2 regions of the Comamonas denitrificans genome follow, and region 1 is predicted to be linked to the other one. Evidence: predicted binding sites of a transcription regulator. Region 1 holds the regulator's gene; the other holds the start of a gene.

Region 1 (15,750 bases):
GTAACGGCCCACGACTTTGCGCTGGCGCAAACCCAGGGCCTGGCCGCCCAGACCATTGCCGTCCTGCCCTTGGGGGCCACCGAGCAGCATGGCCCGCACTTGCCCCTGCGCGTCGATACCGCGCTGGCCGAGGGCCTGGTGGCCGCCGCCCTGGCGCAGCTGCCCGCCCACGTTCCGGCCCTGGCCCTGCCCACCCAGGCCATTGGCCTGAGTGGGGAGCACCAGGCCTTTGCCGGCACCTTGAGCCTGCAACCGGCCACCTTGCTGGCGCTGTGGGGCGACATTGGCGCAGGCGTGGCCCGCGCCGGGGTGAAAAAACTGCTGCTCTTTAACGCCCACGGCGGCAACGTCAGCAGCATGGACATCGTGGCGCGGCAATTGCGCCAGCAGCATGGCCTGCTGGTGGTTCACTGCAGCTGGTTCAATCTGCCGCTGCCGCAAGAGGTACACGCGGCCTTCAGCGCCCATGAGCACCGCTTTGGTGTCCACGCGGGCGAGGTTGAAACCTCCATGCTGCTGCATTTGGCCCCTGAACAAGTGCAGATGGCGCGGGCGCAAAATTTTGCCTCCACCTCCGCCACGCGGGCCCAGCGTTTTGCCATTTTGGGCAACGGCAAAAGCGCCAAACTGGGCTGGGCCATGCAGGACTACAACCCCGCCGGGGCAGCGGGCAATGCCGCCGCCGCCGATGCCCAGCGCGGGCAGGCGCTGGTCGAAGCTGCGGCGCAGGGCTTGGCGCAGTTGCTCCAAGAAATGCACCAACTGCCGCTGGATACCGTGGGCCCGGCGTATTAGAACGTGTTCACGATCTAAGCCGCCGCCGGCCCCAGCTGCGCCATCAGGTCGCGGGTGGAGGCATCCACGCCATCCCAGTCGCCCTGCTCCTCACGCTGGCGCAGTTGCTGGGCCAGTTGCTTGCCCAGCTCCACGCCCCATTGGTCAAAGCTGTTGATGCCCCAAATCGCCCCAGCGCTGAACACACGGTGCTCATACAAAGCGATCAAGGCCCCGACCGAGGCCGGATTGAACTGCTGCAGCAGTAAAAAACTGCTGGGCCGGTTGCCCGGGCAATCTTGGTGGGCGCTCACGCCGTGGCGGCCCAGCATCAGCGCCTGGGCCTGGGCAATGGCGTTGATGACCAGGCTGTGCTGGTGCGCCCCCAGGTATTTGCCGCCGCCCCGGGCCACAATAAATTCCACGGGCACCACATCCTGCCCTTGGTGCAGCAGCTGAAAAAAGGCGTGCTGGCCATTGGTGCCCGGCTCGCCCCAGACGATGGGGGCCGTGGGCGTGGTCAGGCACTGGCCTGCGTGGGTGACGCGCTTGCCGTTGCTCTCCATCTCCAGCTGCTGCAAATACGCCGCCAGGCGGCGCAGGCCATGGCTGTAGGGGGCAATGCAGCGGCTGCCCAGGTGGCAAAAATTGCGGTACCAAATGTCCAGCAGCGCCAGGCGCAGCGGCAAATTGTGCCCAATGGGGGCATTGAAAAAGTGCGCATCCATGGCGTGCGCCCCGGCCAACAGGTCGCGAAACTGCTCCTGCCCAATGGCAATGGCAATCGGCAGGCCAATGGCCGACCACAGCGAAAAGCGCCCCCCCACCCAGTCCGAAAACTCCAGGCAGCGGGTGATGCCAAACGCCTGCGCTGCCGCCACATTGGTGGTCAGCGCCACAAAGTGCTGGGCAATCGACACCGCAGCCGAGGGCTGGGCGCAGCCGCCCTGGCGCAAAAACCATTCGCGGGCCGAGTGGGCGTTGAGCATGGTCTCGGCCGTGGTGAAGGATTTGGAGGCAATCAAAAACAGCGTCGATTCAGGCCGCACTTGGCGCAGCACATGGCCCAGCTCATGCCCATCGACGTTCGAGACAAAGTGAAAGCGCTTGCCCGCATCCACCCAATCCTCCAGCCCCTGCACCACCACCTCGGGCCCCAGGTGCGAGCCGCCAATGCCAATATTCACAATGTCGGTAATCTGGCGATCGGCGCGCACCTGCTCGGCCAGCGCCAGCATGGCATTCAAGGTGTCGTGCGCGGCGGCCAGGGTGTCCCACTGCGCCTGGGGCCAGGCCTGCACCACCGGGTGCTGGCGCAGCTGCCCGCCATCGCGCGGCATGCGCAGCAGCCAGTGCATGGCGGCGCGCCCCTCGGTGGTGTTGATCGGCTCGCCCGCCAGCATGGCATCGCGCCGCGCTTGCCAGCCGCAGTCGTGCGCCAAGGCCTGCAGCAAGGATTCCGTCTGGGTGGTGCAAAAGTTTTTCGACAAATCGGCGTACACGTGCGGCGCTTGCTGGCTGTGCTGGGCCAGGCGCTGCGGGTTGCTGGCAAACGCCTGGGCCAGATTGAAGTGCGCCATGTCGTCTTGGTAATGTGCCACCAAGGCCGCCCAGGCGGGGGAGGCGCTGCAGCTCATGCGCCGGCCCCGGCTTGGCGCAGCAAATCCTCCAGCTTGCGCGTATCGACGGCAAAGGCGCGAATGCCTTCGGCCAGCTTTTCGGTGGCCATGGCATCTTCATTCAGGGCAAAGCGGAAACTGGCCTCGTCGTAGTGCACGGGGGCGATGTCCAGCTGCCGCGCGGCCTGGGCATCCAGGGCGGGCAGCACCGGCGCGGTGCTGGCTTCTAACTGGGCCAGCAGCTCGGGCGCGATGGTGAGCAAATCGCACCCGGCCAGCGCCACGATTTGCCCCACGTTGCGAAAGCTCGCGCCCATGACCTCGGTGGTGATGCCAAAGCGCTTGTAGTACTGGTAAATCTCGCGCACCGAGCGCACGCCGGGGTCGTTGGCCCCGGCCATGGCGGCCTCGTCCCACTGGCTGCCCGCTTGTTTTTTAAACCAGTCGTAAATGCGCCCGACAAAGGGCGAGATCAGCTGCACCTTGGCCTGGGCGCAGGCAATGGCCTGCACTTTGGAGAACAGCAGCGTCAGATTGGTGTGAATGCCTTGCTGCTCCAGCAGGCGGGCCGCTTCGATGCCTTCCCAGGTGGCGGCGATTTTGATCAGCACCCGGTCAATCGGCACGCCCGCACCCTGGTACAGCTCGATCAGGCGCTGGGCGCGGGTGACGGTGGCGTTGGTGTCAAACGACAGGCGGGCATCGACCTCGGTCGAAACGCGCCCCGGCACCACGGCCAAAATCTCGCAGCCAAAGCGCACCAGCAGGCGGTCCATCAGGTCGTCCAGGGGCGCATCGGCAAAGCGCTGCACCACCTCGTGCAACAGCGGCGCGTACTGCGGCTGCTGCACGGCTTTCAAAATCAGCGAGGGGTTGGTGGTGGCATCCTGGGGCCGGTACTGCGCCAGTTGCTGAAAATTGCCGGTGTCGGCCACCACGGTGGTGACTTGTTTTAACGCGTTCAGTTGGTTCATAAGGGGTTCCCAAAAAGCGATGAATAAATCTTAAAAAAATAGCTGCTTGCGCTTTTACTTCAATGAATTTTTAGCGCTTAAAGCATTAAATCCACGTTATTCAAGCGCAAACAGCTCTTTTTATTGCAGTGCTACCAAGCGCCCATGTTCAAACAGATGGATGCGCCCTTTCTCAAACGGGGTCCAGGTTTCGTTCTTCGTCAGCGGAGCGGTCACGATCACGGCCACGCGGTCGTCCGGGGTGGTGCAGGTGGAAAAATCCAGGCTCACATCCTCATCGCTCAAATGCGCTGTGGCAAAGGGGTGGCGGCGCTCGATAAAGCACAGGTCGGTGGTGGCATGCGCCCACAGCGCCTGGCCATTGGAGAGCAAAAAATTAAACGTGCCGTGCGGGCTGATGCGCCGCGCCAAGTCCTGCAAGGTGATGCTCAACTCGTGCAGCGTGGGCATGCCGGCGTGGGACTTGGCCAGCTCTTGCATGATCCAGCAAAAGGCCAGCTCGCTGTCCGTGGTGCCGACGGGGTAAAAATGGCTGTGCAGCTTGGGCGCAAAGTCCACCAAATTGCCGTTGTGGGCAAACACCCAATTAAAGCCCCACAGCTCGCGCACAAAGGGGTGGCAGTTTTCCAGCGCCACCTGGCCTTGGGTGGCCTTGCGGATGTGGGCGATGACGTTCTCGCTTTTGATCGCGTAGTTGCGAATCAGCTGCGCAATGGGGGAGGTGCTGGCCTGCTCGCGATCGACAAACTGGCGCAGCCCTTTGCCCTCAAAAAAGGCGATGCCCCAGCCATCGGTGTGGTCGCCGGTGTTGCCCGCGCGCTGGCTGAAGCCCGAAAAACTAAAGCGCACATCGGTGGGCGTGTTGCAATTCATTCCAAGCAGTTGGCACATAGCTTTTGACTTCTTCCTCGTTCCCGCAAACCCTGTGAAACTGGCAGTGTAGGTAAAAAAAGAAGGCACCCAGCGCATTGTCTGGGTGCCTTGGGCGTTTTGGCGGTGGCCGTTTAGGCGTTGTTATGCCTTCACTGGGCGGCGGCTTTCACTTTCAAGCGCCAGGCGTGCAGCAGCGGCTCGGTGTAGCCGCTGGGCTGCTCCACGCCCTTGAACACCAGATCGCAAGCGGCTTGGTAGGCGGCCGATTGGTCATAGCGGTCATGCATGCGCTGGTACAGCGGATCGCCGGCATTTTGCTGGTCCACCTTGGCGGCCATGCGCTCAAAGGTGGCACGCACCTGGCCCTCGCTGACGATGCCGTGCAGCAGCCAGTTGGCTACGTGCTGGCTGGAGATGCGCAGCGTGGCGCGGTCTTCCATCAGGCCGATGTCGTTGATGTCTGGCACCTTGGAGCAGCCCACGCCCTGATCGACCCAGCGCACCACGTAACCCAGGATGCCCTGGATGTTGTTATCCAGCTCTTGCTGCTTCTCGGCCTCGGTCCACTGGGGATTTTTGGCCACGGGCACTTGCAGCAGGTCGGCCAGGATGTTGGCGCGTTCGGTATCGGCGCTGATTTTTTCCAGCTCAGCCTGCACGCTGGCCACTTTCACCTGGTGGTAGTGCAGCGCGTGCAGCGTGGCCCCGGTGGGCGAGGGCACCCAGGCGGTGTTGGCCCCGGCTTTGGGGTGGCCGATTTTTTGCTCCAGCATGGCGGCCATCAGGTCGGGCATGGCCCACATACCCTTGCCGATCTGGGCGCGGCCGCGCAGGCCCATGGTCAGGCCCACCAGCACGTTGTTCTTTTCGTAGGCGGCCAGCCAGGCGCTGGTTTTCATGTCGCCCTTGCGGATCATGGGGCCGGCGTGCATGGCGGTGTGCATCTCGTCGCCGGTGCGGTCCAGGAAGCCGGTGTTGATAAAGGCCACGCGGGCCGGGGCGGCGGCGATACAGGCTTTGAGGTTCACCGAGGTGCGGCGCTCCTCGTCCATGATGCCCAGCTTGACCGTGTTTTGCGGCAGGCCCAGCAGCTGCTCGACGCGGCCAAACAGCTCGTTGGCAAAGGCCACTTCCGCCGGGCCGTGCATCTTGGGCTTGACGATATAGACGCTGCCGGTGCGCGAGTTGCGAATGCCGTTGGCCCCGTGGCCCTTCAGGTCGTGGATGGCAATCGCCGTGGTGACCACCGCATCCAAAATGCCTTCGGGGATTTCTTGGTGGTCTGCGCCCCACAGGATGGCGGGGTTGGTCATCAAATGGCCCACGTTGCGCACAAACAGCAGCGAGCGGCCGTGCAGCGTCACCGGCTGGCCGTTGGCCCCGGTGTAAACGCGGTCGGCGTTCAGGCCACGGGTCACGGTTTTGCCGCCTTTTTCAAAGGATTCGGTCAGCGTGCCCTTAAGGATGCCCAGCCAGTTGCTGTAGCACAGCACCTTGTCGTCGGCATCCACGGCGGCCACCGAGTCTTCCAAGTCCAAAATGGTGGACAAGGCCGCCTCCACCACCACATCGGCCACGCCGGCCGCATCGGCCTGGCCAATGGGGGTGGCGCGGTTGATGAGGATGTCAATGTGCAGGCCGTTGTTCACCAGCAACACGCTGGTGGGGGCGGCCGCCTCGCCTTGGTGACCGACAAACTGGGCGGCATCTTGCAAGCCGGTGGTGCTGCCGTTTTGCAGCGCCACCACCAACTGGCCGCCTTCCACGCGGTAGCCGCTGGCATCCCGGTGCGAGCCTTGGGCCAGGGGTACGGCCTGGTCCAAAAAGTTGCGGGCAAAGGCCACCACCTTGGCACCGCGCAGCGGGTTGTAGCCCGGGCCTTTTTGCGCCCCGTCCTCGTCGCTGATCACATCGGTGCCGTACAGCGCGTCGTACAGCGAACCCCAGCGGGCATTGGCCGCGTTCAGGGCGTAGCGGGCATTCATGATGGGCACCACCAGCTGCGGGCCGGCCATGCTGGCCAGCTCGGCATCCACGTTTTCGGTGGTGGCCTGCACGCCCTGGGGGGGCTGAACCATGTAGCCAATCTGGGTCAGAAACTGCTGGTAAGCCGCCATGTCGGCAATCGGGCCGGGGTGGGCCTGGTGCCAGGTGTCCAGCTCTTTTTGCAGGCGCTCGCGCTCGGCCAGCAGGGCGGCGTTTTTCGGTGCCAAATCGCGCACCAGGGCATCAAACCCCTGCCAGAAAGCGGCCGCGTCCAGGCCGGTGCCCGGCAGCACCTGGGTGTTGATAAATTGGTGCAGAACGTCAGCCACTTGCAGGCTGTGCGCAGGAATACGAGCAGTCATGGAAATCCCTTGTCAAAAAAACCAAAAATCCGCGAGGGCGACCCTGGCCAGCGCAGCACTGGGCAGCGCCAGGGCAGGGGAAGAGCGCTTCACAGCGCACTGTATTAGAAATGCGAAAAGGAATAAACCGCCTGAATATCCTGAAACTCATGACTTTTATGCAAAGACGGCCGACACTGCCCCCCTTGGCAACGCCCTGTGCCAGAGGGGTAAAGCATTGCGCTTTTAATAGCTGGTACCGCTTTCTGGTATTGCGTTTTGGCTATATTTCACTCTCATTTTTTGCACATTTGCGTGCTGTTTATGGATAAATTAAAAGCTTTTGAGTCGTTTGTCTCGGTCGCCACCAAAGGCAGCCTGACCGCTGCCGCCAAGGCCGAGGGGGTGGCCCCGGCCATCATGGGGCGGCGCTTGGATGCGCTGGAGGAGCACCTGGGCGTGAAACTCATGGTGCGCACCACCCGGCGCATCAGCCTGACGCACGAAGGCAGTGCTTTTTTGGAAGACTGCCAGCGCCTGCTCACCGATGTCAGCAATGCCGAGGCCAGCGTTTCCGCCGGGGGCGTAAAAGCCGCTGGGCATTTGCGCATTACCGCTCCGGCCGGTTTTGGCCGCCGCCACGTGGCCCCGCTGGTGCCCAAGTTTTACGCCCTGCACCCCGAGGTAAAAATCTCGCTCAACCTCTCTGACCGGGTGGTGGATTTGGCCGCCGAGGGCTACGACTGCGCGGTGCGCGTGGGCGATTTGCCCGATTCGTCCCTGATCAGCGTGCGCCTGGCCGACAACCGCCGCCTGTGCGTGGCCGCCCCGGACTATCTGGCCCGGCGTGGGACCCCGCAGCACCCCCAAGAGCTGGCGCAGCACGCTTGCCTGACCCTGTCCAGCGATGCCTCGCAAATCCGGGGCTGGGCCTTTCGCCTGCCGCGCCCCGAAGGCGGCAGCGATGTGGCCTACATCAAGCCCAGCGGCCCCCTGGACTGCACCGACGGCCAAGTCCTGTACGACTGGTGCCTGGACGGCTGGGGCATTGCCTGGCGCAGCACCTGGGAGGTCGATACCGACATCGCCGCCGGGCGCTTGGTGCCGCTGCTGGAAGACTTTGCCGCCCCGCCCAATGGGATTTACATGGTGTTTCCGCAGCGCAAACACATGCCACTGCGCGTGCGGCTGTGGATTGATTTTTTAAAAATGCACTATGAGCGCCCCGAATTCTGGCGCCAAGGAGTAATCGCATGATGTTGGAATCTGTACTGGCCAGCCTGCACCTAGTGGCGATTTTGGCGATGGTGGTGTTCTCCTCCAGCCAAGCGGCGCTGTGCCGGCAAGAATGGCTGAACGCTGCCGTGGTGCGCCGCCTGCTGCGCCTGGACTGGATTTTCCTGGCCTCGGTCACCGTGCTGCTGCTATCGGGCGTGGCCCGGGTGGTCTGGGGCATCAAAGGCTGGCAGTGGTATGTTGGCCAGCCGCTGTTTCACGTCAAGATGACCCTGGTGCTCATCACCCTGGTGATTGTGGCGCGGCCCAGTTTCACCATCCGCCGCTGGGTGCGCACCTTGGATGCCGACGGCACACTGCCCAGCAGCCACGAGATCAACCGCCTGCGCAGCGCCATCATGCTGCACACGCACATCATGCCCTTCATCGCCGTGCTTGCCGTATTTTGGGCACGCGGGTGGTGAGCAGGCACCGCCCCAGACACACGTAAAATTGCGCCCCTATGCTTTTAGTCAAACAGCAATTGCTCGCAGCCCTGGCTGGCGAGCTAGAAACACTCTCCCCCGGTGCGGGCACCCGCGCCGCCTTTGAAAACCCCAAAGTGGCGGCCCACGGCGACTATGCCTGCACGGCGGCCATGCAACTGGCCAAGCCGCTCAAGCTCAACCCGCGCGCCCTGGGCGAGCAGCTCAAGGCCGCGCTGGAGGCCACGCCCGCCTTTCAGCAGTGGGTGGATGCCATTGAAATTGCGGGCCCCGGCTTTCTGAACATTCGCTTGAAACCCGCCGCCAAGCAGGAAGTGATCCGCGAAGTGCTGGGCCAGGCCGACAAGTTTGGCCAGCAGCCCGAGCGGGGCGAAAAAATTCTGGTGGAATTTGTCTCGGCCAACCCCACCGGCCCGCTGCACGTGGGCCATGGCCGCCAGGCGGCGCTGGGCGATGCAATTTGCAACCTGTACGCCAGCCAAGGCTGGAACGTCCACCGCGAGTTCTATTACAACGACGCGGGCGTGCAGATCGACACGCTGACCAAATCCACCCAGCTGCGCGCCAAGGGCTTCAAGCCCGGCGACGACTGCTGGCCCACCGACGCCGACAACCCGCTGGCCAAGAATTTTTACAACGGTGACTACATTGCCGACATCGCCCAGGCCTTCCTGAACAAGGAAACCGTGCAGGCCGATGACCGCGAGTTCACCGCCAATGGCGATGTGGAAGACTACGACAACATCCGCCAGTTCGCCGTGGCTTATCTGCGCAACGAACAAGACAAAGACCTGCAGGCGTTCAACCTCAAGTTCGACGAGTACTACCTCGAATCGAGCCTGTACACCAACGGCCACGTCGAAGCCACCGTGCAGCGCCTGATCGCCAACGGCAAGACCTACGAGCAAGACGGCGCGCTGTGGCTGAAATCCACCGACTACGGCGACGACAAAGACCGCGTGATGCGCAAAAGCGATGGTGGCTACACCTACTTTGTGCCTGATGTGGCCTACCACATTCAAAAATTTAAACGCGGCTTTACCAAGGTGGTGAACATTCAGGGTACCGACCACCACGGCACCATCGCCCGCGTGCGTGCGGGCCTGCAGGCGGCCGAGGTGGGCATTCCCGCCGGTTACCCCGACTACGTGCTGCACACCATGGTGCGCGTGGTACGCAATGGTGAAGAAGTGAAGATCAGCAAGCGGGCGGGCAGCTACGTGACGCTGCGCGATTTGATCGAGTGGACGAGCAAGGATGCCGTGCGCTTCTTCCTTTTGAGCCGCAAGCCCGATACCGAATACACCTTCGACGTGGACTTGGCCGTGGCCAAGAACAACGACAACCCGGTGTACTACGTGCAGTACGCACATGCCCGCATCTGCTCGGTGCTGCGCGGCTGGCGTGAAGACTACGACCTGGCAGCGCTGCGCGAGGTGGACTTGAGCCCCCTGCACGGCGAGCAGGCCCAGGCGCTGATGCTGCTGCTGGCCAAGTACCCCGAAATGCTCACCGCTGCCGCCCAGGGCAATGCGCCGCACGATGTGACCTTTTATCTGCGCGAGCTGGCTTCGGCGTACCACAGCTACTACGATGCCGAGCGCATTTTGGTCGATGACGAGGCCGTCAAACTCGCGCGCCTGGCCTTGGTGGCGGCCACCGCCCAGGTGCTGGCCAATGGGCTGGCCATGCTGGGGGTGTCTGCGCCCCAGCGCATGTAAAGCCACAACTTCAAGGAGCGCTGCATGCGACAACAACAACGAGGCGGCACCATCCTGGGCTTTATCCTGGGGTTGCTGGTGGGCTTGGGCGCCGCCTTTGCCGTGGCGGTGTACGTCAGCAAAATTCCGGTGCCGTTTCTCACCATGGATGGGGACAAAACCGCCAGCCCCCGGATGCCGCAAGCCGATTGGAATCCCAATACCGCCTTGGGCGGCAAGGTCACGCCTCCACCGGTTGCGCCCGTGGAGGTCAAGCCCGAAGGGGTCGCCCCCACCGAAACCCCTGCCGCCCAGGCCACAGCGTCGAATGATCCTTTAGGGGACTTGGCCAAGGCCCAAATTGCCAAGGCCGAAAAAGCAGAGAAGGCCGAAGCAGCCGAAAAAGCCAAAGCGGCCGCCTCGGACGGCTTTGTGTACTTTGTGCAGGTGGGGGCCTTTCGCAGCCAGGCCGATGCCGATGCCCAACGCGCCAAACTGGGCCTGATCGGCCAGCAAGCCCGCGTGAGCGAACGCGAACAAAACGGCCGCCCCGTGTACCGCGTGCGCATTGGCCCCATGGCCCAGCGCAGCGAGGCCGAAGCCTTAAAACAGCAACTGGGCGACACCGGCATCGATGCCGCCTTGGTGCGCATTCACCAGTAAGCACGCCACGCGGGCGGGAACCGATTGCCCGCCCCCCACTCTTAGCGGGGCACTATTTTGGAGAAACCTTGAATGAAACGTCGTGAATTTGCCCAACTGGCCCTGCTGGGCGCAGTCCCCAGTGTTTTTTCTTTCGCCGCCCAGGCCAATAGCGGTTACGCCACGTTGAAGCAACCCGCTTCGGTGCTGGCCCCGAAAGGCCAGATCGAGGTGGTGCAGTTCTTCTCTTACGGCTGCTCGCACTGCAAAAATTTTGACCCTGTCTTTGAAGCGTGGCGCAAGACCGCCGCCAAAGATGTCAGCGTGCGTTTGGTGCACGTCGGGTTCAACAAAAATTTTGAGCCCCTGCAGCGCATTTACTACGCCCTGGAAAGCCTGGGCCAGGCCCAAGCCTTGAACGGCAAAGTCTTCAAAGCCTTTCAGGATGAGAAAAAGCGCCTCGACCAACCCGAGGTTCTCTTCCCCTGGGTGGCCGAGCAAGGCGTGGACCGCGCCAAGTTTGAAGCCGCCTACCAATCCTTTAGCGTGGCCACCCAGGTGCGCCAGGCCATACAACTGCAAGACCAGTACCAGGTGGAAGGCACCCCGGCCATGGGCATTGCTGGGCGTTACTACACCGATGGCTCGATGGCCGGCGGCTTTGAGCGCATGATTCAAATCACCAACCAACTGATTGAGCAAGAGCGCAAACGCACGTAAAGCGTGCTTGAACCCATCGTCACGGCTGCCCAAGCCCGCTTCGGCGGGCTTTGTTGTTGCTGCTGCAGGGTGACTACAATCACACGCAAAAACCATGCCTAATTTATGAAGCGCCTGCCCACCCTCCTCTCTTTCTTGCCGCTGACCTTTGCGGCGGCCATGGTGCTGCCCGCCCACGCCGAGCGGGCCGACCGTGACCAGCCCATGCACATCGAATCGGATGCCCTGCGCCATGACGAGCTGCAGCAAACCAGCGTGTTCACCGGCAATGTGGTGATGACCAAAGGCTCCATCGTGCTGCGCGGGGCGCAACTCGATGTGCGCCAAGACCCGCAGGGCTACCAATATGGTGTGGTCACTGCCGCCAGCGGTAAACGCGCCTTTTTTCGCCAAAAGCGCGATACCGCCCCCGGTGCGCCAGAGGAGTTTGTCGAGGGCGAGGCCGAAGTCATTGAATACGATGGCCGCAAAGACGATGTGCGCCTGATTCGCCGCGCCCAGCTGCGCCGCTATACCGGCGGCAAGTTGAGCGATGACATTACCGGCCAGCAAATCACGTACAACAACCTGACCGATGTTTTCACCGTGGACAGCCAAACACCGCAAGCGGGCAACAAGCCCGGCAGCAGCAGCGGTGGCCGGGTGCGGGCGGTATTGGCCCCCAAAGCGCCCCCTTCAGCCAGCCCGGCCGGCACGCCCGCAGCGGGCGCAAGGCTGCAAGCCACCCCGCAACTGACCGCTCCGCAAGAACCATGACGCAGCAGCCGCAAGAACCCTCTTTGGCTGCGCTCAGCAGCGCCACTAGCTGCCTGCAAGCGCGCAATCTGGCCAAAACCTATGGCAAGCGCCAGGTGGTCAAAGATGTCTCGCTCACCGTCAAAAGCGGTGAAGTGGTCGGCCTGCTTGGCCCCAACGGCGCGGGCAAAACCACCTCGTTTTACATGCTTGTCGGCCTGGTGCGCAGCGATGGCGGCGATGTGCTGATTGATGGCCAATCGGTCGCCCGCAGCCCCATGCACCAACGCGCGCGCCTGGGCCTGTCCTACCTGCCGCAAGAGGCTTCGATTTTTCGCAAACTCAATGTGCAGGACAACATCCGCGCCGTGCTGCAGCTGCAAAAAAATGCCGCTGGCAAGCCCCTGGCCAAAGATGAGATCGAGCGCCAGCTGACCAGTCTGCTGCAAGAGCTGCACGTCGAGCACCTGCGCGATGCCCCGGCGCTGGCCCTGTCCGGCGGCGAGCGCCGGCGCGTGGAAATCGCCCGCGCCCTGGCCACGCACCCGCGCTTTATTCTGCTGGACGAGCCCTTTGCCGGCATCGACCCGATTGCCGTGATCGAGATCCAGCGCATCATCGGTTTTCTCAAAGCGCGCGGCATTGGCGTGCTGATCACCGACCACAACGTGCGCGAAACGCTGGGCATTTGCGACCACGCCTGCATCATCAGCGAGGGCACGGTGCTCACCCACGGCACGCCGCAAGCCATCGTGGACAACCCCGAAGTGCGCCGGGTGTACCTGGGCGACAACTTCCGCATGTAAGCCATGGTCGGGGCCGCACCGCATCTCTCGATTCGCCCCGGCATCCAGCTGCAGCTGACCCCGCAATTGCAGCAAGCCCTGCGCCTGCTGCAGCTGTCCAGCCTGGAGCTGCAGCAAGAAGTGCAGCAACGGGTGTTGGACAACCCTTTTTTAGAATTGGAAGAGGCCGAGGCCACCGCCCCATCCACTCCTGAAAAAGAAGCTGTAAGCGCTGATATATCCAGCGATTCAGAATTTAATACCCCTGATAACCAATCAGAAAGCGCGCAAGAAGCTCCTGAATTAGAAGCACTCAGTTGGGAGGGCGACTCCCTCTCCGCCTTCGATTGGGACGATGCACCCCCCGGCCCCGCGCCCGCCAACGCCGACAGCGAACAGGCCCTGCCCCACGACTTCACCGCCAGCGCCCCCAGCTTGCAAGCGCATTTGCAAGAACAAGCCAGCAACCTGCGCCTGGCCCCGGCCGAACGGGCTGCGCTCGAGTTTTTGATCGGCAACCTGCTGGACAACGGCTACCTCGATGGCGACCTGCCCGAACTGGCGCACGCCCTGCTGCCCGAGGTAGCCACAGAAGCCGAAACCCCCAGCGCGGCAGAAACCCGCCAAACCCTCATGCACCACCTGCAGCTGGCCTTGGGCCTGCTGCAAAGCATGGAGCCCGCCGGCATCGGTGCCCGCAACGTGGCCGAATGCCTGCGCCTGCAACTGCGCCACGCCTGGGCGCAAGAAGCGCAACCGGCCCATGCCGACCACGCCCTGTACCAGCTGGCCCTGGCACTGTGCGAGCAGCCACTGCCCCTGCTGGCCCGCAAAGATGTGCGCACCCTGGCCCAGCACTGCGCCGCCCCCCCGGAGCGCATCGCCCTGGCCCTGCGCTGGATTGGCCAACTCGAACCCAACCCCGCCCGGCGCTTTGCCGCCATTGCCCAGGCACGCCTCATCCCCGACGTACTGGTGCGCCCCAGCGGCCAGGGCCTGCAGGTGCAGCTCAACCCCGAAGTGCTGCCGCGCCTGAACGTCCACGCCCTCTACGCCCAGGCCCTGCGCGGGCAGCGCAGCCATGCCAGCTACGCCGGCCTGCACAGCCAGCTGCAAGAGGCGCGCTGGTACGTGAAAAACCTCGCCCAGCGCTTTGACACCATCTTGCGCGTCGCCCAGGCCATCGTGCAGGAGCAAGCGGGGTTTTTCAAACACGGCCCCGTCGCCATGCGCCCCTTGGTGCTGCGCGAAGTGGCGCAGGCCCTGGACTTGCACACCTCCACCATCAGCCGCACCGTCAATGGCAAATACATGGCCACGCCGCAAGGCACCTTTGAATTCAGCTACTTTTTTAGCTCGGGCGTGCAAACCGATACCGGCGGCAGCACCTCCAGCACCGCCGTGCAAACGGTCATTGCCCAGCTCATTGCGGCAGAAAACCCCAAAAAACCCCTGTCTGATGCCAAAATCGCCGACCTTCTGGCCGCCCAAGGCATCGAATGCGCCCGCCGCACCGTCGCCAAGTACCGCGAGGCGCTGAACATCCCGGCCACCAGTTTGCGCAAAACGGTTTAAAGCCCGCCAACGCTCTTGCCAACGACGCGGCGCTATCCTTCGCACCACTTATGAACCAACTGCATTTATTTTTGCCCTGCGCCGCTGGCGTGGAAGATTTTTTGGCCGATGAGGTCCACACCATTACCGGTGCCAGCGGGCAGGATTTGCTCGTGGGCCGGGGCGGTGTCATGGTGCGCGGTGCTTGGCGCGATGTGCTGCAGCTCAATCTGCACAGCCGCCTGGCCCAGCGCGTGCTGATTGAGCTGGCGCTGCAGGACTACCGCAACGAAAACGACCTGTACCGCGCCGCCAGCCAAGTGTCCTGGGAAGTGTGGTTTGACCCGCAGCGCACCTTCAAAGTCGAGGTCACCGCCCAGCACAGCCCGCTGACCAGCCTGAACTTTGCCGCCCTGCGCGTGAAAGATGCCGTGGCCGACCGCTTTCGTGCCAAGCGCGGTGGCGTGCGTCCCAGCGTGGAAACGCACCACCCGGACGTGCGCATCCACCTGCACCTGACCACCGACACGGCCACGCTGTACATCGACACCTCGGGCGAAGCCCTGTTCAAACGCGGTTGGCGCGAAGACACGGGCGATGCCCCACTGAAAGAAACCCTGGCCGCCGCCATGATCGCCGCCACCGGCTGGAACCCGCACGGCGACCACCCCCAGCCGCTGTACGACCCCTGCTGCGGCAGCGGCACGGTGGTGATCGAGGCGGCGCAGATCGCCCGGCGCATTCCGGCCGGCATCCTGCGCCGCTTTGCGTTTGAAAAGCTCATCCCCTTTCAGCGCCACGTCTGGGAAGGCATGCTCGACGAGGCCGAGGCGCAGATTCTGGACACCAGCCCGGTGCCCATCTATGGCTCTGACATCTCGCACCGCATGGTGGACTTTGCCCAGCGCAATGCCGAACGCGCCGGCGTGCTGGACACCATTGAGCTGCGCGGCGGCGATGCCCTGCAGCGCATGCCCCCCTGCGCGCAACCCGGCGTGCTGCTGCTGAACCCGCCCTATGGCGAGCGCATTGCCGCCGCCGGCAGCTTTGGCCGCAATGCCGCGCAGCGCATGGACGCGGTAGAACGCATGGGCCGCGAAAGCGCCCAGACCGAAGATGGTGTGGAATTTTTCAGCCAACTGGCCAGCCACTGGAAGAAAAACTTCAGCGGCTGGAGCGCCTGGATGCTCACCCCCGACCTGAAGCTGCCCGGCAAAATGCGCTTCAAAGAATCGCGCCGCACGCCGCTGTGGAACGGCCCGATCGAATGCCGCCTGTTCCGCTTTGACGTGGTGGCCGGCACGCACAAGCCCCGCAAAGACGCAC
Region 2 (15,750 bases), on a different contig from region 1:
CTCGGCCTCATCCAAATTCACGTCAAAGCCTTCCAAATCCTGCAAGGATTGAATGGTCGAAGAGAAGGTGTCTTCGCCACCGTGTTGGGTATCAGCCGCTTCCGGCTCCTGCTGCGCCTGCTCCCACTGCACGGCAATGGCAGTGACGTTATCGCTTTTGCTGCCGGCCACCTGCAAGGCCGCATCCACCAGGGCCGGCACGGCATCTTGCACGGGGGAGTTGCTCAGGCGCTGCAGCAAAATATGCTCTTGCAGCACATCCCACAGGCCATCCGAACACAGCAGCAAGCGATCGTTTTGCTGCAGCTTATGGGGCCCGGCAAAATCCAGCACCGGCCGGGCCTCGGCCCCCAAGCAGGTGTAGAGCACATTGCGATTCAAAATCTTGTGCGCCAGCTTCAAGGCCCCGGCCCGGTCCATCTCAGCGTAGGAGTGATCGCGCGTGCGCGCCTGCAGCACACCATCGCGCGCCCAGTACAAGCGCGAATCGCCACAGTTCACCCAGCTGACATACCCATCTTGAATCACCGCTGCCACCACCGTGGTGCGGGGCCCATCGCTCATGCGTTTGTGGCGGCCGTAAGCCAAGATGCGCTCGTGCGCCAGCATCACCCCTTGCTGCAAAAACGCTTGCACATCCGGCAAGCGTGGGGTGGCCTGGCGCTGAAACTCGGCCGCCAAGGTTTGCAGCGCCAATTGCGAGGCCACCTCGCCTTCGGCGTGCCCGCCCATGCCATCGGCCAGCACAAACAGCCCCGCCTCTCGGGTGTAGCAGTAGCCCATGCGGTCTTCATTGGTCGGCCGACCGCCCCGACGGCTTAATTGAAAAACGGAAAATTTCATGGCGCGTTTTGCTGCGACAGGGCCAACCCACCCGGCCCCTGCCCGATAAAGGCCCCCAATTGCAGACGAACCCGCTCGGCCGTGCTCAACTGGGTGTAACGGCGGTGGGTATCGTTGGTCAAAGCCTTGTGCAGTGCAAAGACCGATTGCGGTCGATTGCCCGCCTCCAGCTCCATCGACCACTGCACCAATTCCAAAATATTGTCGGAATAACTGCCACGCAAGCGGGCCAGGGCTGTGGGCAAGGCATCTTGCTCTTGGCGCTTGGGCACATCGGGCGGGGCCTGCCCCACCATGCACACATAAATACAAGCACCAATGGCATAAATATCGGTCCACGGGCCCATGGTGCTGTTGCTCTTGCGGTACATCTCGGGGGCGGCAAAACCCGGGGTGTACATCGGGCGGACAAAATTGCCCTGCTGGTTGAGCACCTCGCGGGCCGCACCAAAGTCGATCATTACGGCGCGGTCATCGTCGGTAATGAAAATATTGGCCGGTTTAATGTCCAGGTGCAGCATCTTGTACTGATGAACAATGCGCAAACCGCGCAATACCTCGTCAAACAAAGAGCGAATCGTTGATTCGCGCAATATCTTGGGCTCTTTGCGATTGCGCGCCAACAGGATGTATTCCTGCAAAGAGGCCCCTTGCAAATAGTTCATGACCATGTAAACCGTGTCATTTTCCCGAAAGAAATTGAGCACGCTGACCACGGAAGAATGGGCAATTTGCGTCAGCGCCCGCCCTTCTTCAAAAAAGCTTTTCAAGCCCAGCCGGTAGAGCGAAAGTTTTTCTTGCGCCACCTGGGGCACCAACTGCCCAGGCTCGCGCGAAACCAAGGCGGCAGGCAAATACTCTTTGATGGCCACTTCTTGGCCATTGGCATCTTGGGCCAAATACACCACGCCAAAGCCACCGGCGGCCAAGCGGCGCACGATGCGGTAACCACCAATCACGGTGTCAGGCGGCAGGGGAGCGGGTTTAGGTTTAGTTGTCATCTTTGCGCCGGGGCAGCACAGAAACCGGATAATCTTTCGGATTTGAAGCAACCCGAGAGAAGAGATAAGGCAATGCCAGTTTATAGCATGACGGGATACGCCAGCGCCCAGCTGACACCCGAGACCGCCACCGCCCCCACGGACACCCCTTGCGTGCGCCTGGGGCTGGAAATTCGTGCCGTCAATAGCCGTTTTTTAGACCTCACTTTTCGCCTCCCCGAAGAATTACGCGCCCAAGAGCCCGCCTTGCGCGCCCTGCTCAGCCGCCATCTCAAACGTGGCAAAGTGGAAGTGCGTGCCGCCATTGAGCAAGATGCCAGCGCCAGCCTCAGCACCCCCAGCATCGCCTTGCTCCAGCGCCTGAATATGGTGCAAGAGCATATTCAGGCCTGGCTGCCCAGCGCCAAAGCATTGAGTGTGGCCGATGCCCTGCGCTTGGCCGGCAACAGCGCCCCCACCACGACCAATTGGGCCAGCATTTTGTCGCCCCTGGCCGAGGAAGCCGTCACCGCTTTGCTCGACGCACGGGCCCGCGAGGGCAAGCGTTTGGCCAAAACCTTGCTCGATCGCATCGCCCAGCTGCGCGAATTGGCCGCCCAGGCCACGCCCCTGGTGCCGCAATTGGTCGAACAACAACGCCAACGCTTTTTAGAGCGCTGGCAAGAAGCCATGGGCCTGGCCCAGGGGCAGGTGCCAGCAGAAGCGGCGCAAGACCGCGCTTTGAGCGAAGCCACCGCGTTTGCCATTCGCATTGATGTGGCCGAAGAAATCACCCGCTTGGATGCCCACTTGGACGAGCTGGAGCGCCTGCTGAAAAAAGGCGGCGAAATCGGTAAGCGCCTGGACTTTCTCATTCAAGAATTGCATCGCGAGGCCAATACCCTGGGCTCTAAATCGGCCACGCTGGAGCTCACCCGCATCAGCGTCGATATGAAAGTGCTGATCGAGCAAATGCGCGAGCAAGTCCAAAACATCGAATAACGCACGGCAAAACGCACCTGCGTGCCATAACAAAACCCACAGGGCTCCCTATGGAGCCCTTTTTCACAGACAATCGCCGCTTTGCACATTTTGTGTATGCAACAACTGCCCGGAAACCTCTTTGTCGTTGCCGCCCCCAGTGGGGCGGGTAAATCCAGCTTGGTCAAAGCTTTGCGCTCGTTTGATGCGCGGGTTTACCCCTCGGTTTCGCACACCACCCGCGCCCCACGCGGACAAGAAAAACACGGCCGTGAATATTTTTTCGCCTCCGAAGCGGAATTTGATGCCATGGTCGCCAACAATGCGTTTATCGAATGGGCCAACGTGCACAACAAACGCTACGGCACCTCGAAAAAGGGCATTCAAGAGCGCTTGGCCAATGGCGATGATGTGCTGCTAGAAATCGACTACCAAGGCGCTTTGCAAGTGCGCGATGCTTTCCCGCAAGCGGTGCTGATTTTTATCTTGCCCCCCAGCTGGGAAGAATTGCGCTCACGCCTGGAAAACCGGGGCGAAGATGCGCCCGAGGTGATTGAACTGCGCATGAAGAATGCCGCCACCGAAATGGCCCAGGTCAAAGAATTTGACTTCGTTATAATTAACGAGTTATTCGAGAGTGCGCTGTTTGACCTCAAAACCATTATTCACGCGCACCGCCTCAAATACACCAGCCAGCGCCGCCTGCGCTCTGATGTATTCACTTCCCTTCACCTGCCTGTTTAATTTTTTGCTGGAGTACCCTGCCAATGGCACGCATTACCGTTGAAGACTGCCTAGAGCAGATCCCTAACCGCTTTCAATTGGTGCTGGCCGCGACCTACCGCGCCCGCATGTTGAGCCAAGGCCACGCCCCCAAGGTGGAGTGCCAAAACAAGCCAGCCGTCACGGCACTGCGCGAAATTGCTGAGGGCAAAATCGGCATTGAAATGCTGAAAAAAGTCCCGGGCTAAAACGTGTTTGGGGGCATGGTGCAACCTATCCCCCCAGCAATAAGGGCACCGCTTTTTGCGGTGCTTTTTTTTTGCACCTGCACAAGCTTGTTTTATCACGCTACAGTTGGTCTATGAACGCGGCTGCCACCACATCGTCCTTTCCTTCCCTTCCCATTGACAAAAACCTGCCCGAAGCAGAGCGCTTGCGCTTGGCAGCCGATGTCTCGGCCCAGCATTTCGAGCATTTGCTGGGTTTTTTAAGCTATTTGGACAGCAACAGCACCGCCATGGTGCGCCGCGCTTGGCAGTTTGCCGACCAGGCCCACCGCAACCAATGGCGCAGCAGCGGCGATCCTTACATTACCCACCCGATTGCCGTGGCAGGCATCTGTGCCAACTGGAAACTCGATGCGCAAGCGCTGTCCGCTGCCTTGCTGCACGATGCCATGGAAGACTGCGGCATCACCAAAGACGATTTGCGCCAACAGTTTGACGAGACGGTGGCCGAGCTGGTCGATGGCCTGACCAAGCTGGACAAGCTGCACTTCAACTCCCGCGAAGAGACCCAGGCCGAATCCTTTCGCAAAATGCTGCTGGCCATGGCCAAGGATGTGCGCGTCATCCTCATCAAGCTGGCCGACCGCACGCACAACATGCGCACCATGGGGGACATGCCGCGCAGCAAGTGGGGGCGTATTTCGTCTGAAACTCTGGAGATTTTTGCTCCTATTGCCCACCGTTTGGGCCTGAACCAGTCCTACCGCGAGCTGCAAGACCTGGCTTTTCGCCACCTGCACCCGTGGCGGTATGAAACGCTGGAAAAAGCGATTGCCAAATCCCGCACCCGCCGCAACGACTTGGTGCAGCGGGTACACAACGAGGTCGAGGCCACGTTTAAACGCGTTGGCCTCCCGGCCCGCTTGGCCGGTCGAGAAAACACACTGTTTGTGCTCTACCAAAAAATGCAGCGCAACCACTTGAGCTTTGCCCAGGTGACCGACATTTACGGCTTTCGCATCATCTTGCCCACCACCACCGATTGCTACACCGCCCTGGGGGTGCTGCACCAGCTGTACAAGCCCGTGCCGGGCCGCTTCAAAGACCATATTGCCATTGCCAAAACCAATGGCTACCAATCGCTGCACACCACGCTGGTTGGCCCATCGGGGGTGAACATCGAATTTCAGCTGCGCACCGAATCCATGCACATCGTCGCTGAGGCGGGGGTGGCTGCCCACTGGCTGTACCAATCCGAGGGCCGCCAGCAAGAGGCGCTGAACACCAAGTGGCTGCAATCGCTGCTGGACATTCAAACCGAAACGCGCGATGCCAGCGAGTTCTGGGACAACGTGAAGGTCGATCTGTTTCCGGACTCGATCTACGTTTTCACCCCCAAGAGCAAAGTGTTCTCCATGCCGCAAGGGGCCACGGCCATTGACTTTGCCTACGCCATTCACAGCAACGTGGGCCACCATGCCTGCGGGGCCGTCATCAACGGCGAGGTAGCCAGCCTGCGCACGGTGCTCAAAAGCGGTGACGTGGTGGCCATTACCCTGGACGAGAACGCCGCGCCCAACGCCATGTGGCTGAATTTTGCCAAGACCGGCCGGGCCCGCTCCAAAATTCGCAACCACCTCAAAACCGTGGCGCAAACCGAATCGGCCGCCCTGGGCGAGCAGCTGCTGACCCAGGCCCTGCGCGAAGAGGGGATTGCTGACCTGCCCTCCGACGAGGAGGCCCAAGATGCCCTGTGGCAGGCCATCCTCAAGCCTGGACAGACCCAAACCGAGCTGCTCTCGGACATCGGCCTGGGCCGCCAGGTGGCGACCTTGGTGGCGCAGCAAATCACCGCCTACCTGCAGCACCAGGGCCAGCGCCCCGATGCACTGCTGCTAACCCAGCAGCGCTTTACGCAAGGCAACCGGCCCCAGCGCAGCGTCATCCTGGACAGCCAGAACCGCACCGCCACCCACTACGCCCCGTGCTGCACCCCGGTGCCGGGCGATGAGGTCATTGGCTACCTGGGCCATGGCGATGGCCTGCACATTCACCGCAGCGACTGCCCCGAAGCGCAGCGGCTTTTGGAGCGCCAGCCCGAGCGGCACATTGCCGTGGAATGGGGCGAAGACATCCACAACGACCATCTGTACAACGCCAACATTACCTTGGCCGTGCAAAACGGCCGGGGTGTACTGGCGCGCATTGCCCAGGTGCTGGCCGATAGCGATGTGGATATCCGCCGCGTGGACATTGAGGACGAATCGGCCATGCAGACCACCGTGCTGCGCTTTACCATCGCGGTGCACGACCAGCTGCAACTGGAGAGCGCATTGCGGGCGCTGCGCCGCAATGCGGCGGTGCGCAGCTGCAGCCGGGTGCTGGCACCGTAGGCCGCGCACAGCACACCAGCATTAAAAACAAGAGCTGTTTGCGCTTAAAAATAAAGGAATTCAAGGCAAAAAGCCTTTGAAACCTTTTATTTAAAAGCGGAAACAGCTCTTTTTTTATTTTAATTGGGCCGGGCTTGGCGGGTATTGCACTGCCAACACCTCCAGCATCCGCACCCCGGCGGGTGTGGGCAGGGGCACTTCATCGCCCACCCGCGCTTTGAGCAAGGCCCGGGCCACGGGGGCCACCCAACTGACCTGGCCCTGGCTGGTTTGCGCCTCGTCAATGCCCAGGATGGTGATGGTGCGCTCGACCTCTTCATCATCCACATAGATGACGGTGGCCCCAAAAAAAACCTGGTCGCTGCCGCTGTGCACGCTGGGCTCGACCACCTCGGCCATCTCTAGGCGCTTGGTTAAAAAGCGAATGCGCCGGTCAATTTCGCGCAAACGCTTTTTGCCGTAGAGGTAGTCGCCGTTTTCTGAGCGGTCGCCATTGCTGGCGGCCCAGTGCACGGTTTCCACCACCTTGGGGCGTTCCTCGTCAATCAGGGCCAGCAGCTCGGTTTTCAGCGCCGCGTAGCCCTGCGGGGTGATGTAGTTCTTGCTGCCGGGGGGGATTTGGGGCAGGCGGGGCAGGTCGTCGTCATCGTCGTCCTGGTGCCCATCGGGTTCTTTGGTGAAGGCTTTGCTCATGGGGGGCGATCTTCACACAAGCGCACGGCTGCGCCAACGGATCGGCCCCCACGGCGCAGCGGCTTTTGCCTCAACTTGGTGCAGGGCCAGGGCGGCCATGCACCGCAATGGTTCATGGCCGCCTGGGCCGGGGGCTTCGCTCCCCAGAGCACTCACCAGGGCATAAAGATGGCACGCTTGTTGCTTAAACCTGGGAGTTCCTCCACCTCTTAGCAAACGAGAGCACTTCCATGTCACTGAAAACCCACTCCCTCCTCCAAGAGCACAACGCCCGCTGGGTCGATCTGCGCTTTACCGACACGCTGGGCAAAGAGCACCACGTCACCTTCCCCGCCGAGGCCATGCAGGCCGATGCCTTTGAAGACGGCAAGATGTTCGATGGCTCGTCCATCCACGGCTGGAAGGGCATCGAAGCCTCAGACATGGTGCTGCTGCCCGACGACCAGACCGCCGTGCTCGACCCCTTTGCCGAAGAGCCCACCGTCATCGTGCGCGCCGATGTGCTGGAGCCATCGACCATGCAGGGCTACGCCCGCGACCCGCGCTCCATCGCCCGGCGGGCCGAGCTGTACCTGCGCTCCACGGGCATTGCCGATACCGCCTACTTTGGGCCGGAGCCAGAATTTTTCATCTTCGATTCAGTGCAATGGCAAACGCAGATGGACAGTGCCAGCTTCCAGATCCACTCTGCCGAAGGTGCCTGGGCGAACAACCAGGACATGGGCGGCCACAACCCCGGCCACCGCCCGCGCGTCAAAGGGGGCTACTTTCCGGTGCCCCCCGTCGATTCGCTGCACGGCGTGCGCACGGCCATGTGCAACGCCATGCAGGCCATGGGCCTGAAGATCGAGGTGCATCACCATGAAGTGGCCAATGCCGGGCAGTGCGAAATTGGCGTGGCCTTCAACACCCTGGTGAACAAGGCCGACGAGGTGCAAATCCTCAAATACTGCATCCACAACACCGCCCACGCCCACGGCAAGACTGCCACCTTCATGCCCAAACCCCTGGTGGGCGACAACGGCTCGGGCATGCACGTGCACCAGTCGCTGTTCAAGGACGGCAAGAACCTGTTCTTTGGCACCGAGTACGCCAACCTGTCGGAGCTGGCGCTGTTCTACATCGGCGGCATCATCCACCACGCCCACGCCCTGAACGCCATTACCAACCCCGGCACGAACAGCTACAAGCGCCTGGTGCCCGGCTATGAAGCGCCGGTAATGCTGGCGTACTCGGCCAGCAACCGCTCGGCCTCGATCCGCATCCCCCACACCTCCAGCCCCAAGGCGCAGCGCATCGAATGCCGCTTCCCCGATCCGCTGGCCAACCCCTACCTGGCGTTCTCGGCCCTGCTGATGGCCGGGTTGGACGGCATCCGCAACCGCATCCACCCGGGCGACGCGATGAGCAAAAACCTCTACCACCTGCCCCCGGAAGAAGCGGCCAACGTCCCGCGCGTGGCGCACAGCTTGGCGCAGGCGCTGGACGCACTCAAGGCCGATAATCGCTTTTTGCTGGAAGGCGGAGTTTTCACCGAAGACATGCTGCAGGCCTATATCGACTGCAAAATGGACGAGGTCACCCGCCTGCGCCAGGCCGTACACCCGGTTGAATTCGACCTGTACTACAGCCTGTAAAGGATGCGCGGCAGCGGCCCTTTTCCTTCCCCCACACCAGAGAAAGCGTGAACGATACCGCTGCCCCCACCCCTGCTGCCACGGCCAGCGAGTGCCTGACCGGGCCCATGCCCGCGCTGGCCCATCTGGCCACCGCGGTGCTGCTGCTGGATGCGCAATTGCGCATCCAGTACGCCAACCATGCGGCCGAGCAATTGCTGGCCACCGGCCTGTCGCGCCTGCGCAACCAGGCGTTCAGCACGTTTTTGGACGATGCCGACGGCAGCGCCGCCGCCAACCTAGATTTGGCACTGCACGCCCAGCAGCCCTACACCCAGCGCCAAGCGCGGCTGCTGGGTGCGGGCGAAATGCAGTTGGCCGTGGCCGATTACACCGTCACCCCCCTGCCCGCCACACTGGGCACCGCCCCGGCCGCCCCGGAACAGGCGGACACCCCAGGGGGCCAACAATTGCTGGTGGAGCTGCACCCGCTGGACCGGCTGATCCACAACAACCGCGAAGACAGCCTGTTCACCACCAACCAAGCCACCCGCGCCCTGGTGCGCGGCATGGCGCATGAGATCAAAAACCCGCTGGGCGGCATTCGCGGTGCCGCGCAGCTGCTAGAGCGCCAACTAGACAGCGCCGAGCTGCGCGAATACACCGCCGTCATCATCCACGAGGCCGACCGCCTGCGCGCCCTGGCCGACCGGATGCTGGGTGCCCGCCAGCCCCCGGCCTTTGCGCGGGTAAACATCCACCAAATTCTGGAGCGCGTGCGCCGCATCCTGCAGGCCGAAGCGGGCGATGCCGTGCAACTGGTGCGCGATTACGACCCCAGCCTGCCCGAGGTCTGGGCCGATCCCGACCAGTTGATCCAAGTCTTTCTCAACATCATGGGCAACGCCGTGCAATGCCTGCTGGAAATGCCCCCCAACCAGGCTGCCGACAGACTGCCGCCGCGCGTGCTGATCCGCTCGCGCGTGCTGCGCCGCTTCACCATCGGCACGCGCTGCCACGCCCTGCTGTGCCAGGTGGAGATCGAGGACAACGGCCCCGGCATCAGCACCGAGCTGCGCGAGACGGTGTTCTACCCCATGGTCACCGGGCGCTCGCAGGGCACCGGCCTGGGGCTGCCCATTGCCCAGGCCATCATGCAGCAGCACGGCGGCCTGATCGAATGCGAGAGCCAGCCGGGGCAGACCATCTTCAAAGTTCTGGTGCCCTTTCCTCCCACCAACGATGGCACTGTGCCAGGAGATTCCCATGCCCAGCCCTGAGCTTGTCTGGATCATTGACGACGACCAATCCATCCGCTGGGTGCTGGACAAGGCACTGGCCCAAGCCGACCTGCACACCTGCGTCTTTGACAGCGCCGAAGCCGCCCTGGCCAAGCTGGCCAAAGCCCCGCCCAGCGCCATCCTGACCGACATCCGGATGCCCGGCATGGACGGCCTGGGCCTGCTGGCCCAGGTGCGCCAGACCTGCCCGCAGGTGCCGGTGATCATCATGACGGCGCATTCCGACCTGGACAGCGCCATCCAGTCCTACCAAGGCGGCGCCTTTGAGTACCTGCCCAAACCGTTTGACGTGGACGAGGCCGTGGCCCTGGTGCGCCGCGCCCTGGCGCACGCCCGCGAGGCCCGCGCAGCCCTGGACAACCAAAGCGCCACCGCCTCGGCGGACATCCAGACCGACGGTTTGATTGGCGAAGCGCCCGCCATGCAGGAAGTCTTTCGCACCATTGGTCGGCTGTCGCAGTCGCACATCACCGTGCTCATCAATGGCGCATCAGGCACCGGCAAAGAGCTGGTCGCCCAGGCCCTGCACCGCCACAGCCCGCGCCGCGCCGCGCCCTTTATTGCGCTGAACATGGCGGCCATCCCGCGCGACCTGATCGAGTCCGAACTGTTCGGCCACGAGCGCGGCGCCTTCACCGGGGCCACCGCCCAGCGCCAAGGCCGCTTTGAGCAGGCCCAGGGCGGCACGCTGTTTCTCGATGAGATTGGCGACATGCCACTCGAGGCGCAAACGCGCCTGCTGCGCGTGCTGTCCGAGGGCAGCTTTCACCGCGTGGGCGGGCACACCGCCATCCGTGCCGATGTGCGCATCATTGCCGCCACGCACCAAAACCTGGAGATGCTGGTGCGCCAAGGACGCTTTCGCGAGGACTTGTTCTACCGCCTGAACGTCATCCGCATCCAGCTGCCCACCCTGAGCGAGCGGCGCGAGGACATCCCCCGCCTGGCCGCTTTTTTCCTGCAGCAAAGCGCGCGCGAGCTGGGCATGGCCCCGCGCACGCTCTCACCCCAGGTGCAGCAGCACTTGGCGCAATGGGACTGGCCGGGCAATGTGCGCCAGCTGGAGAACGTTTGCCGCTGGATCACCGTCATGGCGGCCAGCCGGGAGGTTCACCTCAGCGATCTGCCCCTGGACGTGCAGCAAGCCCCCAAGGCCGCCGCCGAAGGGCTGCCGGGCAACGCAGACAACGCAGGCACCGCCCCCATCACCTGGGAACACGCCTTGGGCCAATGGGCCGGCAACGCCCTGCGCCAGGGTCAGGGCGACTTGCTGCAGCAGGCACTGCCCGCCTTTGAGCGCATCATGATCACCACCGCCCTGCGCCACACGGCCGGCGGCCGCCGCGATGCGGCCCAGCTGCTGGGCTGGGGCCGCAACACGCTCACGCGCAAAATCAAGGAGCTGGGCCTGGAAGCGGCTGCCGCCAGCGAGCACGACGGCGACAGCGACAACCACAGCGACGACGAAGACAGCTGACAACCGCCCCAGGGCCGGCCCCGGTGCCGGCCCTGGCAGGGGCCAAAAACGGGCACCCTCCCACCCCCACGCACAATAACGGGACGAAGCCACCACAGGCCCAGCCCCAAAAATAATAAAAATAATAGCTGTAAGCGCTTTACCTATAAGCGCAAAGTGCCAAAAACACTCAAACTTTTCATTTCTGGCACGGCTTGTGCTTACCTGCTGGGTATTCATTCACCCTACACCAGGAGCGCACTATGCGGATCGTGACCGCCATCATCAAACCCTTCAAGCTCGACGAGGTGCGCCAGGCGCTCTCAGACCTGGGCATCCGGGGCATCACCGTCACCGAAGTCAAGGGCTTTGGCCGCCAAAAGGGCCACACCGAGCTGTACCGGGGGGCCGAGTACGTGGTCGATTTTCTGCCCAAGGTCAAGGTCGAGGCCGCCGTCGAGGCCAGCCAGGTTGAGCTGGTCATCGAGGCCATCGAAAACGCCGCCCGCACCGGAAAGATCGGCGACGGCAAGATTTTCGTCACCGTGCTGGAGCAGGTGGTGCGCATCCGCACCGGCGAAACCGGCCCCGAAGCCCTGTAGAGCGCCCCCTTGCCCCCAGCGGCGAGCCCTCCCTTTTGCCATCCCTTTTTGCCCCCCTTTTGCCACCCTTTTTCTGCAAGAGACTGACATGAAAAAATCACTTCCTGCCATCGCACCAGGCCTGCCCCTGGGCCTGCTCCTGGGTTTATCAACGGCTGCGCCCAGGGCCTTCGCCCAAGAAGCGGCCGCCCCGGCCCTGGAAGCCGCAGCCAGCCTCAACGCGGGCGATACCGCGTGGATGCTGACCTCCACCATGCTGGTGATTCTGATGGTCATCCCCGGCCTGGCGCTGTTCTACGGCGGCTTGGTGCGCAGCAAAAACATGCTGTCCGTGCTGGCGCAGGTGTTCACCATCTTTGCGCTGATCACCGTGTTGTGGGCCATTTACGGCTTTTCGCTGACCTTCGGCGGCACAGGGCTGTTTTACGGCGGTTTTGACAAGCTGTTCCTGGCCGGCATCACGCCGGAGACGCTCTCGGCCACGCTGGGCACCATTCCTGAATACGTGTTCGTGGCCTTCCAGTCCACCTTTGCCGCCATCACCGTGGCGCTGATCGTGGGGGCGTTTGCCGAGCGCATGAAGTTCTTGGCCGTGATGATCTTCTCGGTGCTGTGGTTCACCCTGAGCTACATCCCCATGGCGCACATGGTCTGGGGTGGCGGCCTGCTGGCCGAAGATGGAGCGCTGGATTTTGCCGGCGGCACCGTCGTCCACATCAACGCCGCCGTGGCTGGGCTGGTGGGGGCATACATGACCGGCAAACGCATCGGCTTTGGCAAGGAGGCGCTGCCGCCGCACAGCCTGACGCTGACCATGGTGGGGGCCTCGCTGCTGTGGGTGGGCTGGTTTGGTTTCAACGCCGGTTCGGCCGGGGCGGCCAACGGCATTGCCGGGCTGGCCTTCATCAACACCATTTTGGCCACTGGCGCAGCCACCGTGGCCTGGCTGGTGGCCGAGGGGCTGCACAAAGGCAAGGCCTCGATGCTGGGGGCGGCCTCAGGGGCGGTGGCGGGGTTGGTCACCATCACCCCGGCGGCCGGGTTTGTCGGGCCGATGGGCTCCATCGCCATGGGCTTGGTGGCCGGGCCGCTGTGCCTGTGGGGCGTGTCGGGCCTCAAGCGCCTGCTGAAAGCCGATGATGTGTGCGACGTTTTCGGCATCCACGGCGTGGGCGGCATTCTGGGGGCCATTCTGACCGGCGTGTTCTGCGCCGCCAGCCTGGGTGGGGTGGAGCCAGAGGGCTTCAACATGGCCGCGCAAGTGTGGGTGCAGTGCAAGAGCGTGCTCATCACCGTGGTCTGGTGCGCGGTGGCCTCGTTCCTGTGCTTCAAAGCGGCTGACCTGCTGGTGGGCCTGCGCGTCTCGGAAGAAGACGAGCGCCGGGGTCTGGACATTTCCGTGCATGGCGAGCGGGCCTATGTGTCCTGATGCCTGACGCGGCAGCGCCGTGCTTAACGGCGCAGCGCAGCACAGCGCCCATGCCCAATATGGGGCATGGGCGCTCTTTTTTGGTGCATGGCAGGGGGTACGGCGGCGCTGCAGCACGCCCCCCTGCGCACCGCCCCAGGGGGAGGTGGGTACTGCTTCAACTTGGCACGGTGTTTGCTTATCACCGAGAGAACCCCTTTTCCCTTCGCACCAACAAAGTGGCCCTGCTATGACCGAGACGATCCAGACGGTTTTACCGACCCCCGAAGAAATCCACAGCGCCCACGCCCAGGGCCTGTACGCCAATGCCGAGCACGATGCCTGCGGTGTCGGTTTTGTCGCCCACTTGAAAGGCCGTGCTTCCCACGCCATCGTGGCGCAGGGCTTGCAGATTTTGGAGAACCTGGACCACCGGGGCGCTGTGGGGGCCGACCCGCTGATGGGCGATGGTGCCGGGCTGCTGATTCAAATCCCCGATGCCTTCTACCGCGCCGAAATGGCCCGCCAGGGCGTGCAGCTGCCCCCGCCCGGCGAATACGGCGTGGGCATGATTTTTCTGCCCAAAGAGGCGGCCTCGCGCCAGGCCTGCGTGCAAGAGCTGGAACGTGCCATTGCCGCCGAAGGCCAGGTGCTGCTGGGCTGGCGCGATGTGCCGGTGAATACCGCGCTGCCCATGTCGCCGGCCGTGCGCTTGTGCGAGCCGATCATCCGCCAGGTATTCATTGGCCGGGGCGGTGATGTGCTGGTGCCCGATGCGCTGGAGCGCAAGCTGTACGTGATCCGCAAAACGGCCTCGGCCCGCATCACCGGCCTGCAGCTGACGCACAGCGCCGAGTACTACGTGCCCAGCATGTCGTGTCGCACCGTCATCTACAAAGGGCTGCTGCTGGCCGATCAGGTGGGCCAGTACTACCTGGATTTGCAGGATGAGCGCGTGGTCTCGGCCCTGGCGCTGGTACACCAGCGGTTTTCCACCAACACCTTTCCCTCGTGGCCGCTGGCCCACCCCTACCGGCTGGTGGCGCACAACGGCGAGATCAACACCGTCAAGGGCAACTTCAACTGGATGCGGGCGCGTGAGGGCGTGATGCGCTCGCCCGTGCTGGGCGACGATCTGGCCAAGCTCTACCCCATCACCATGGAAGGCCAGTCCGACACCGCCACCTTCGACAACACGCTGGAGCTGCTGGTCATGGCCGGCTACCCGCTGGCCCAGGCGGTGATGATGATGATCCCCGAAGCCTGGGAGCAGCACGCGCTGATGGATGCGCAGCAACGCGCCTTCTACGAGTACCACGCTTCCATGATGGAGCCGTGGGACGGCCCCGCGGCCATGGTGTTCACCGATGGCCGCCAGATCGGTGCCACGCTGGACCGCAACGGCCTGCGCCCGGCGCGCTTCATCGTCACCGACGACGATCTGGTGGTGCTGGCCTCTGAAGCGGGCGTGCTGCCGATTGCCGAGGAGCGCATCGTGCGCAAATGGCGCTTGCAGCCGGGGCGCATGTTTTTGATCGACCTGGAGCAAGGCCGCATCGTCGAGGACGAGGAGCTCAAACGCCAATACGCCTACGCCCGCCCCTACCGGCAGTGGATCGACAACGTGCGCGTGCGCCTGGACGGCATCCCGGCCCAGGACGCAGCCCCCGGCCTGGCACCGGCAACGCTGCCGCCCCTGCAGCAAGCCTTTGGCTATAGCCAAGAAGACCTGCAGCTGCTGCTCACGCCCATGGCTTTGAGCGGCGAGGAAGGCATCGGCTCCATGGGCAACGATGCGCCGCTGGCCGTGCTCTCGCAGCGCAGCAAGCCGCTGACGCACTACTTCCGCCAGCTGTTTGCGCAGGTGACCAACCCGCCCATCGACCCCATCCGCGAGGCGGTGGTGATGTCGCTGGTGTCCTTCATCGGCCCACGCCCCAACCTGCTGGACATCAACGCCGTGAACCCGCCGCTGCGCCTGGAGGTGAGCCAGCCGGTGCTCGATGCCGGGGCCATGGCGCGGCTGCGCCAGATTGAGCAGCACACCGGCGGCAAGCTGCGCAGCTGCGAGATCGACATCACCTACCCCGCGCCCTGGGGGGCCGACGGCATCGAGGCGCGGCTGGCCTCGCTGTGCTCGCTGGCGGTGCAAACCATCCAAACGGGCAGCAACATCCTGATCCTGACCGACCGGGGTGTGTGCGCTGAGCGCATCGCCATTCCGGCGCTGCTGGCGCTGTCGGCCATCCACCACCACCTGGTGCGCGAAGGGCTGCGCACCGCCGCCGGGCTGGTGGTGGAAACCGGCAGCGCCCGCGAGGTACACCACTTTGCCGTGCTGGCCGGGTATGGGGCCGAGGCCGTCCACCCCTGGCTGGCGCTGGAAACCCTGGCGCACCTGGCCCCCAGCCTGGGCACCACGCCGCAAAAGGCGCAGGCCAACTTCATCAAGGCGGTAGGCAAGGGCCTGTCCAAAATCATGTCCAAGATGGGCATCAGCACCTACATGTCGTACTGCGGGGCGCAA

The links. Region 1 encodes sigma-54, which starts transcription at its own class of promoters, with help from an activator protein. Its sites were predicted from a motif close to TGGCANGNAANCTGCTTT; they were not measured.
Region 2: the regulator sigma-54 is predicted to act here: its motif matches at 11,420-11,437, upstream of ACFO24_RS13135 (P-II family nitrogen regulator).

What each region holds. Positions count from the first base shown of each region.
Region 1 is NZ_JBHSEY010000017.1:80,711-96,460, forward strand. It holds gene ACFO24_RS05465 (creatininase family protein) at 1-795, shown strand, start outside; gene pgi (glucose-6-phosphate isomerase) at 810-2,411, opposite strand; gene tal (transaldolase) at 2,408-3,367, opposite strand; gene ACFO24_RS05480 (class II glutamine amidotransferase) at 3,488-4,258, opposite strand; gene ACFO24_RS05485 (malate synthase G) at 4,390-6,588, opposite strand; gene ACFO24_RS05490 (LysR family transcriptional regulator) at 6,892-7,824, shown strand; gene ACFO24_RS05495 (DUF2214 family protein) at 7,821-8,267, shown strand; gene argS (arginine--tRNA ligase) at 8,306-10,009, shown strand; gene ACFO24_RS05505 (SPOR domain-containing protein) at 10,034-10,651, shown strand; gene ACFO24_RS05510 (thiol:disulfide interchange protein DsbA/DsbL) at 10,724-11,350, shown strand; gene lptA (lipopolysaccharide transport periplasmic protein LptA) at 11,456-12,106, shown strand; gene lptB (LPS export ABC transporter ATP-binding protein) at 12,103-12,891, shown strand; gene rpoN (RNA polymerase factor sigma-54) at 12,895-14,445, shown strand; gene ACFO24_RS05530 (THUMP domain-containing class I SAM-dependent RNA methyltransferase) at 14,496-15,750, shown strand, end outside.
Region 2 is NZ_JBHSEY010000058.1:3,751-19,500, forward strand. It holds gene ACFO24_RS13085 (PP2C family protein-serine/threonine phosphatase) at 1-843, opposite strand, end outside; gene ACFO24_RS13090 (serine/threonine protein kinase) at 840-1,844, opposite strand; gene ACFO24_RS13095 (YicC/YloC family endoribonuclease) at 1,932-2,825, shown strand; gene gmk (guanylate kinase) at 2,922-3,548, shown strand; gene rpoZ (DNA-directed RNA polymerase subunit omega) at 3,572-3,775, shown strand; gene ACFO24_RS13110 (RelA/SpoT family protein) at 3,889-6,147, shown strand; gene greB (transcription elongation factor GreB) at 6,262-6,840, opposite strand; gene glnA (type I glutamate--ammonia ligase) at 7,071-8,477, shown strand; gene glnL (nitrogen regulation protein NR(II)) at 8,525-9,736, shown strand; gene ntrC (nitrogen regulation protein NR(I)) at 9,723-11,234, shown strand; gene ACFO24_RS13135 (P-II family nitrogen regulator) at 11,477-11,815, shown strand; gene ACFO24_RS13140 (ammonium transporter) at 11,904-13,244, shown strand; gene ACFO24_RS13145 (glutamate synthase-related protein) at 13,474-15,750, shown strand, end outside.